Regions from separate parts of the Dellaglioa carnosa genome, predicted to be linked through region 2. Evidence: predicted binding sites of a transcription regulator. Region 2 holds the regulator's gene; the other holds the start of a gene.
What was found. The regulator HrcA, encoded in region 2, represses chaperone genes, less so after heat shock. The targets are predictions, from matches to a motif close to TTAGCACTCNNNNNNNNNGAGTGCTAA.
Positions count from the first base shown of each region.

Region 1: groES (co-chaperone GroES) is a predicted target of HrcA. The motif match lies at 2,742-2,768, and genes of this name have one in related genera.

Region 1 covers NZ_JANXLI010000005.1:17,730-22,161, reverse strand. The annotation lists gene N0K80_RS06120 (ABC-F family ATP-binding cassette domain-containing protein) at 1-1,909, opposite strand, end outside; gene N0K80_RS06115 (CPBP family intramembrane glutamic endopeptidase) at 1,928-2,566, opposite strand; gene groES (co-chaperone GroES) at 2,793-3,077, shown strand; gene groL (chaperonin GroEL) at 3,108-4,432, shown strand, end outside.
Region 2 covers NZ_JANXLI010000001.1:351,406-355,837, reverse strand. The annotation lists gene dnaK (molecular chaperone DnaK) at 1-1,188, opposite strand, end outside; gene grpE (nucleotide exchange factor GrpE) at 1,214-1,810, opposite strand; gene hrcA (heat-inducible transcriptional repressor HrcA) at 1,828-2,871, opposite strand; gene ribF (riboflavin biosynthesis protein RibF) at 3,034-3,969, opposite strand; gene truB (tRNA pseudouridine(55) synthase TruB) at 3,986-4,432, opposite strand, start outside.

The DNA.
Region 1 (4,432 bases), on a different contig from region 2:
AATTGCTTTCTGCAGTTTCAATTGCAATTTGAACGGTTTGTAAATCAGTTTGAAGTTCTTGAAGTTTATCAGCATTACTGAAAATATCAGGCTGTGACATTTTTTCTTCAAGTTTCGTTTTCTGAGTTTCCAAAGCGGTCAGTTCGGTCTCCAAACGATCAATTTCACGTGTTAACTTGCGTTGTTCTTTTTGAGTCTCTTTATTTTGTTGGTAATTAGTTGTGACTTTGGCTTCAGGAAGTGCAGTCGTTGAAGCAAGTTCAAGGGCTAGTTTTTCAGCTTCAATTGCTTCCAGTTCTTCTTTTTTATCCACGTAGTAATCGTAATCGCCCATGTAGTAAGTTGAACCCTCTCTAGAGACTTCAATAATACTTTCGGCTACTTTATTAATAAAATAACGATCATGTGAAACGAGTAAGACTGTTCCGTCAAAGTTATTAATCGCTTTTTCGAGAACTTCTTTACTATCAATATCCAAATGGTTAGTTGGTTCATCAAAAATCAAGAAATTATCTTTGTTCATTGCAAGCTTTGTTAAGGCTAAACGTGCTTTTTCACCACCACTCAGGTTAGAAACGCGTTTCAAAACGTCATCCCCGGAAAACAAGAAACTGCCTAGTAATGAACGAATATCTGTTTCGGGAGTTGAGGGATGGTCATTCCACAATTCGTCTAAAACAATATTTTTATCCGTTAATTGGTTTTGTTCCTGATCATAGTAACCGATATGAACGTTAGTACCAAGAAAAGCTTCACCACGAATAAAGGGGATTTGGCCTAAGACGCTCTTAAGTAGGGTAGATTTACCAACACCGTTTGGTCCAACAATAGCTTGAACCTGATGTTTATGTAAGTCGATCGAAACGGGTTCAGATAATACTTGATTATCATAACCAACGGCTGCATTAGAGACGGTTAAAACAATATTGCCACTCTCATCTGCGGATTTGAAACTGAAACGCGGTGCTTTTTCATCGCCTTCAGGACGGCCTACTTTATCCATTTTTTCAAGTTGTTTACGGCGACTTTGTGCTCGCTTAGTTGTTGAGGCACGCACAATATTTTTATTAACAAAGTCTTCAAGTTTTTCAATTTTATCTTGTTGTTTTTCAAAAACTTTCCATTCTTGTTTCAAATTTGCTTCTTTTTTAACAATGAACTGTGAGTAGTTACCGTTGTAATGTGTGGTTTCATTGTGGCTCATATCGTAAACCTCTGTGACAATTTTATCTAGGAAGTAGCGATCATGAGAAACAATGAGAAGGGCGCCTGTATAGGTTTTTAAATAACCTTCTAACCAAGTTAACGTTTCGATATCCAAGTGGTTAGTGGGTTCATCTAAAATAAGTAAATCGCGTTTTTCTAAAAGTAGTTTGGCTAAGGCAAGACGTGTTTTTTGACCACCGGAAAGGGTTCTGATGTCGCGTCCAAAATCCTCTTCAAAAAATCTAAAACCATGTAAAACGGAACGGATTTCAGATTCATAACCGTAACCGTTTTGTTCACTAAAATCATGTGAAAGTTGGTCGTACGTTGTTAATAGTTTTTCGAATTTTTCCGAATCTTCTGCATTTTTCGGGTCGGCAATTTGTGCTTCAAGCGTATGAATTTGAACTTCCATTTTCTTTAAGTAGTCAAAAACGTGACTCATTTCTTCCCAGACTGAGCGTTCTGAAGAAACGGTTGTTGTTTGGGCCAAGTAACCAATAGTCATCCCTTTATGTTTAATGATTTGACCGGCATCAGTCACTTCTTGATCAATAATCATTTTAATTAACGTAGATTTTCCGGCGCCGTTTCGACCCACTAAAGCGATCCTGGCGTCATCCTTGATATCCATATTGGCATTTTCAAATAAAACGTCTGCACCAAAATATCGAGCTGCTTGTTGTACTTGTAACAAAATCAAAATAATTCCACCTTTCTTTTAGAGTAGTGCTTGAATCGTTAACACTAAGCTGTTCATGAGAATATGTGCGACCATGGATGTTTTAATATCACCCGTTCGTTTGTAAAGATAGCAAAAGAGTAATCCAATTAAGAAGTAGATAGCTAAATGGCCATCGTTATGTGCCAAACTAAATAAGAGACTAGACGTAATTGCGGCAAAGGCCGGCGGAATAAAACTTGCTAAATTGCCAAAGAAAACCTTTCTAAAAACGAGTTCTTCCATAATTGGGGCACCAAGTGAGACGGCTAGCATGTAATAAGGATATTTTGAAAAAATAGTCATAATCTCGCTCGTATTTTGTGAGGCCACGGTTGTTTTTAAAATGGCGTATGAGATTAATTGGATTCCCATTTGGATGACTAGGGTTAAAATAAATCCAAGAATTCCCCATAAAATAATTTGCGACCATTTGGATTGACTATCTATTGAATTTTTATTACTAAAGTGATGGTTTAACCAGATTAGTAGTAGGGCGCCTAAAACGTAATCGGCCGTCATAACGGGATAAATAACTGATTTTAAAGAAAATATTTGATTTAGAATTGTTGGTAAAATGAAAATAATAAGATAACCCAATAAAATGGCTATTGAGTTTTTACTAGTTGATTTTGACATGAAAACTCCTTTAACGACTATTAATTAGTTACGACTGTTTTTGTTGAACAAATTCGTATGATAAGTATAGCATAATTGACCGAATAACGAATTTAATTCATATCAAAATTTCCATATAAATAAGAGCTTAAACACTTGCAATTATCCCGAAAATTGATTATAGTTAATTTTGTGATTAGCACTTACATAGATAGAGTGCTAAATAATATAGTTGGAGGGATAGAACGTGTTAAAACCATTAGCAGATCGTGTTATTTTAGAAGTAACTAAAGAAGAAGAAACAACAGTAGGTGGAATTGTCTTAGCAAGTAATGTGCAAGAGAAACCACAAACAGGTAAGATTATTGCGGTGGGTGATGGTCGTACAATGCGTAATGGTGAAAAAATCGCCATTGCTGTCAGTGTCGGACAAACCGTTTTATTTGATAAATATGCTGGATCAGAAGTTTCATTTGAAGGTAAAGACTACTTGATTGTTCATGAGAAAGATATCGTTGCAACAGTAGATTAATATAAATTTTAAAGATGAGGTGGATTAATTATGTCAAAGGAATTAAAGTTTTCTGAAGATGCTCGTTCAGCAATGCTTAGAGGTGTTGACCAATTAGCCAATACCGTTAAATCAACTTTAGGACCAAAAGGCCGTAACGTTGTTTTGGAAGAATCATATGGCTCACCAATCATTACAAATGATGGTGTGACAATTGCTCGCGCTATTGAATTAGAAGATCATTTCGAAAATATGGGTGCTAAATTAGTTTCAGAAGTTGCTTCTAAAACTAATGATATTGCTGGTGATGGGACAACAACAGCCACTGTTTTAACACAAGCAATCGTTACCGAAGGTATGAAAAATGTGACTGCCGGTGCTAACCCGGTTGGTATTCGTCGCGGAATTGAAGCAGCAACTAAAGCAGCTGTTGCTGAATTACACGAATTATCACATAAAGTTGAAACTAAAGAAGATATTGCACAAATTGCTTCTGTTTCTTCAGCTAATGATGAAATTGGTGCTTTAATTGCTGATGCTATGGAAAAAGTTGGTAACGATGGTGTTATTACAATTGAAGAATCAAAAAGTATTGATACATCATTAGATGTTGTTGAAGGGATGCAATTTGATCGTGGTTACTTGTCACAATACATGGTAACTGATAACGATAAAATGGAAGCTAACTTAGAAACACCATACATCTTGGTGACAGATAAAAAGATTTCTAATATTCAAGAAGTATTACCATTATTACAATCAATCGTTGAACAAGGTCGTCCATTATTGATTATTGCTGATGATGTTGATGGTGAAGCCTTACCAACATTGGTCTTAAATAAAATTCGTGGTACATTCAATGTTGTTGCTGTTAAAGCACCTGGTTTTGGTGATCGTCGTAAAGCTATGCTTGAAGATATCGCTATCGTAACTGGCGCAACAGTTATTACAGATGAACTTGGTTTACAATTGAAGGATACAACGATTGAACAATTAGGTTCAGCTGGAAAAGTTAATATCACAAAAGAAAACACGGTGATTGTTGAAGGTTCAGGTAATAAAGAAAAAATTATCGAACGTGTTGGTTTGATTAAAAAACAAATCGATGAAACAACTTCTGAATTTGATCGTGAAAAGCTACAAGAACGTTTGGCTAAATTGTCAGGCGGGGTTGCTGTCATTAAAGTTGGTGCCGCAACTGAAACAGAATTAAAAGAACGTAAGTACCGTATCGAAGATGCTTTAAATGCAACACGTGCTGCTGTTGAAGAAGGTTTCGTAGCTGGTGGTGGTACTGCATTTGTTAATGTAATCGGTAAAGTTGCTTCACTTGAAGCAGTTGGTGATGAATTAACAGGTATTAAGATTGTGCAACG
Region 2 (4,432 bases):
TGTTTGTGACTTACTTGTTGGAATTGTTGTGTTACGGTCAATTAACTTAGTAAAGACACTACCCATTGTTTCAATACCCAATGAAAGTGGTGTTACATCAAGTAAAACGACATCCTTAACATCCCCAGTAATCACACCACCTTGAATTGCGGCACCAAGTGCAACAGCTTCATCAGGGTTAACTGATTGGTTAGGTTTGTGATCTGTTTCCTTTTCAACTAATGCTTGAACTGCTGGAATACGTGTTGATCCACCAACCAAGATAACTTGATCAATATCAGCATTTGTTAAACCGGCATCCTTCAAAGCATTTTGAACTGGAATACGTGTACGTTCAACTAATTCTTGTGTTAAGTTATCGAATTGTGCACGTGATAATGTTGCTTCTAAATGTAAAGGTCCAGCAGCACCGGCTGTGATAAATGGTAAGCTAATTTGTGCACTAGTAACACCAGAAACATCTTTTTTAGCCTTTTCAGCAGCATCTTTAAGACGTTGCATTGCCATTTTATCTTTTGATAAATCAATACCATTTTCTTTTTTGAAAGTATCAACTAACCAGTCCATGATTTTTTGATCAAAATCATCGCCACCAAGTTTAGTATCACCATTTGTTGATAACACTTCAAAGACACCATCGCCTAATTCAAGGATAGAAACATCAAATGTACCACCACCTAAATCAAAAACAAGGATTTTTTCATCTTTTTCAGTATTTTCAAGACCGTATGCCAAAGCTGCTGCAGTTGGTTCGTTAACGATACGTTCAACTTCTAAACCAGCAATTTTACCGGCATCTTTTGTAGCTTGACGTTGTGAATCATTGAAGTATGCAGGAACCGTAATAACAGCTTGTGTTACTGATTCGCCTAAGTATGCTTCAGAATATTCTTTAATGTATTGTAAAATCATTGCTGAAACTTCTTGTGGTGTATATGATTTACCTTGAATATCAACTTTATAGCCTTCTTCACCCATGTGACGTTTAATTGATGCCACAGTATCTGGATTTGTGATTGCTTGACGTTTAGCCACTTCACCGACTTGTGTTTCGCCATCTTTAAATGAAACAACTGATGGTGTTGTACGGTTTCCTTCTGGATTTGTAATAATTTTTGCTTCTTTACCTTCTAAAACAGCAACAGCTGAGTTAGTTGTTCCTAAATCAATTCCTATAATCTTTGCCATAATTTATCTACCTCTTCTTATATTATTATTGAGCGACAACGACCATTGCTGGACGTAACACTCTATCTTTTAATTTGTATCCTTTTTGAAGGACTTGAACAATTGTATCTGCCTTCTGATCATCAGAAGCGGGAACAGTTTGAACCGCTTGATGAATAGTTGGATCGAACATAACGCCATCTGTTGCAATTTCAATCACGTCATTATTAGTTAACGCTTTTTGTGCATCTTTGTAAACTAATTCGATACCTTTTTTTAGTTGTTCGCCATTTTCAGTATCAACTTCAATTGACAATGCTCTTTCTAAATTATCAATAACAGGTAAAACGTCTTTAGCTAATGACTGTCCACTATACTTCAAGAGTTGTTCTTGTTCTTTCTTAAAGCGAGTATTCATATTTGCCATCTCGGCTTCTGCCCGTAAATATTTATCTTCCATTGCATCTAGATTGACTTGTAATTCAGCCAACTTATCTGTGTCAGAAGGTTTTTTACTAAATTTTTCTTTTACTTTATCAGTAACAGAACTTTTTTTCTCATTTTGATCAGTTGTTTCATTAGCTTGATGTTGCTCTTGTGCAACATCTTCCTCAACTAAATCTTCTTTGGCATCTTTAACCACACACAACACCCCTTTTCTTATTTATCAAATTGTTGATAATAATCTAATAATTTTTTTGCAAGCTCATCACTGAATGCATCGAGTAAACCAATCATCTTTGAATATGGCATATTTGTTGGACCCAATAACGCAATAACACCCTGACCATGGTCGCTAACATCATAACTAGCTGATATTAGACTATAGTTATCAAGCAATTGATTCGTTAATTCCTCACCAATCTTAATTTGAATGGGTTTACCTTGAATGCCAATCAAATCGCCAATATTCTTATTATTCGATGTATCTACTAAATCGTACAGTGATTTTAGTTCATCCACGTTACTGTCAGTTGCAAAATCTAAAATATTTGATTTACCACCAACAAATACCTGTTCACGTGCTGCCTGCTTTAAAATGTTGCCAAAAACATCTAGAATGCCATCCGGCCTACGCATATAATCAACCAACATAACCGGAATACTTGTCCTTAGCTTCATAGAAATTTCGGCTAATGATAACCCAATTAATTGATCGTTCAACAACCTCGTTACAGCTTCCAAATCTGAACCATTAATTGATTTAGGAATACTAAACGTTTGATTTTCAACAACGCCACTACTCATAACAAGAATAGCCATAATCCGGTGATTTCCTAGTGGAACTAATCGGAATCCTTCGAGTCGACTCTCCGTTGTTTCAGGTCGTAATGAAATTGCCGTATAATTCGTCAAATCTGAAAGAATCTTAGTTGATTCCGCAAATATTTCATCAATCTTTTGAAAATGAACGCCAAGAGAATTCTGAATATTCACCAGTTCTGCCGCCGGAACAACTCCGGGTTGAACAATATGGTCTACGTAATAACGATATCCTAAAAACGAAGGGATGCGTCCTGAAGAAGAATGCGTTTTTTTAATTAACCCTTTATTCTCCAAGGCGACCATTTCGTTTCTTATCGTTGCCGAACTAACATGCATTGGCAAAAAATCGACGACCGATTTAGAACCAACCGGCTGTCCAACTTCCGTATAAACTCTGACAATTGCTTCTAACACTAACATTTGTCTTTCCGTTAGCATGATCAATCACCTCTTTTTAGCACTTAGCACAATAGAGTGCTAAGACAACTATTAATATACTAAATGTTTAGATTGTTGTCAAGGAATGCACTCGTTTTTTTAAAGAAAATGACTGACTAAATATCTCTATTTAGTCAGTCATTTATGATTTATTTAGATTAATTAATTAAAATAAGCATTTGTCATTTTTTTATCTTGATTTAACTGTGAGATTAATCCATCAATCCCATCAAATTTAATTTCACTTCTCAAATATGACAGCCATTCGACCGTTACCTGTTGACCATAGATCATTTCATTAAAATCAAACAAATTAATTTCAACGGTTAATTCACGATCTTGCCCAAATGTGACATTATATCCGATAGATGCCATTCCACGATACCAGACACCAGATACCTGGACCCTTGTCACATAGATTCCAGGTCCCGGAATTCGAATATGCTCGTTAAACTCTAGATTCAACGTCGGAAACCCAAGTTCTCTACCCCTAGCTTCGCCATGAACAACCTCACCAATCGTTTGATACTCATACCCTAACAATCTGTTCACGTCGTTTATCTGCCCTTTGTCGATAGCAGCCCTAATTCTAGTTGAACTTATCTTTTGATCTTCAGATATCAATTCAGGTACAGTTACAACTTCAAATTGTTGATGAGCGTACTTGGACAATGTGTCCATATTAGCAATATCTTTTTTACCATAAGTATAATCAAACCCAGCAACAACAACTTGTGCATGCAGCTCAATCATATACTTGGTAACAAAATCCTGTGGTGTTAAACTTGCCAAATCATTGTTTAACGTTAGGATATAAAAAATATCAACACCTAGTCCCTCCATTAATGAAATTTTCTTTTCCATGGAGGTTAAGTATTTAATACTTCGTTCAGGTTTCTTTTGAAATTGAACCGAAGGATGCTTATCAAACGTCATCACCGCAAGTTTAATCTTCTTTTCGTTGGCTTTTTGTTTAGCCTTTAGTATTACTTTTTGATGTCCTAAATGAACGCCATCAAAAAATCCCATAGCTAGCGAGATTGCCTCGTCATCAATTTTTTTAGGATCGTATGGCTCAGTTAAATAAATAACTTTCATATCACAATAACTTCCTTTACCCTAAATCAAACATTGTTTCAGATTGATAACGGTCTTTTTCACTGTTCAATCTATACAAACATCTAATTTTATTTTCATAAACTAATGCAACTATCGGTTCGTCATTAAAAGAATCAACAGCCAAGAAACCACCATTTTTAACAATCGCCCATTGTTCATCAGTTAATTCATACTTTTTAAATGACGTTAATGCGGCGTCAATTGGATATAATAATGATTCCAATGTTCCATTAGCCTTGGCTTCATTAAGTTGATCAAGCGTGAAAGCTTTATCAATTCTAAAACCGCCGCTTTCCAATCTGGTCAAGTCCGACATAACGGCAGGCACACCCAATTTTTTTCCAAGATCAACAGCCAACGTTCTGACATAAGTCCCTTTACCACAGGCAACTTCAAAATAAATTTTTTGTCTTTTATTTTCGGCGTCATATTCTGCGGGCTT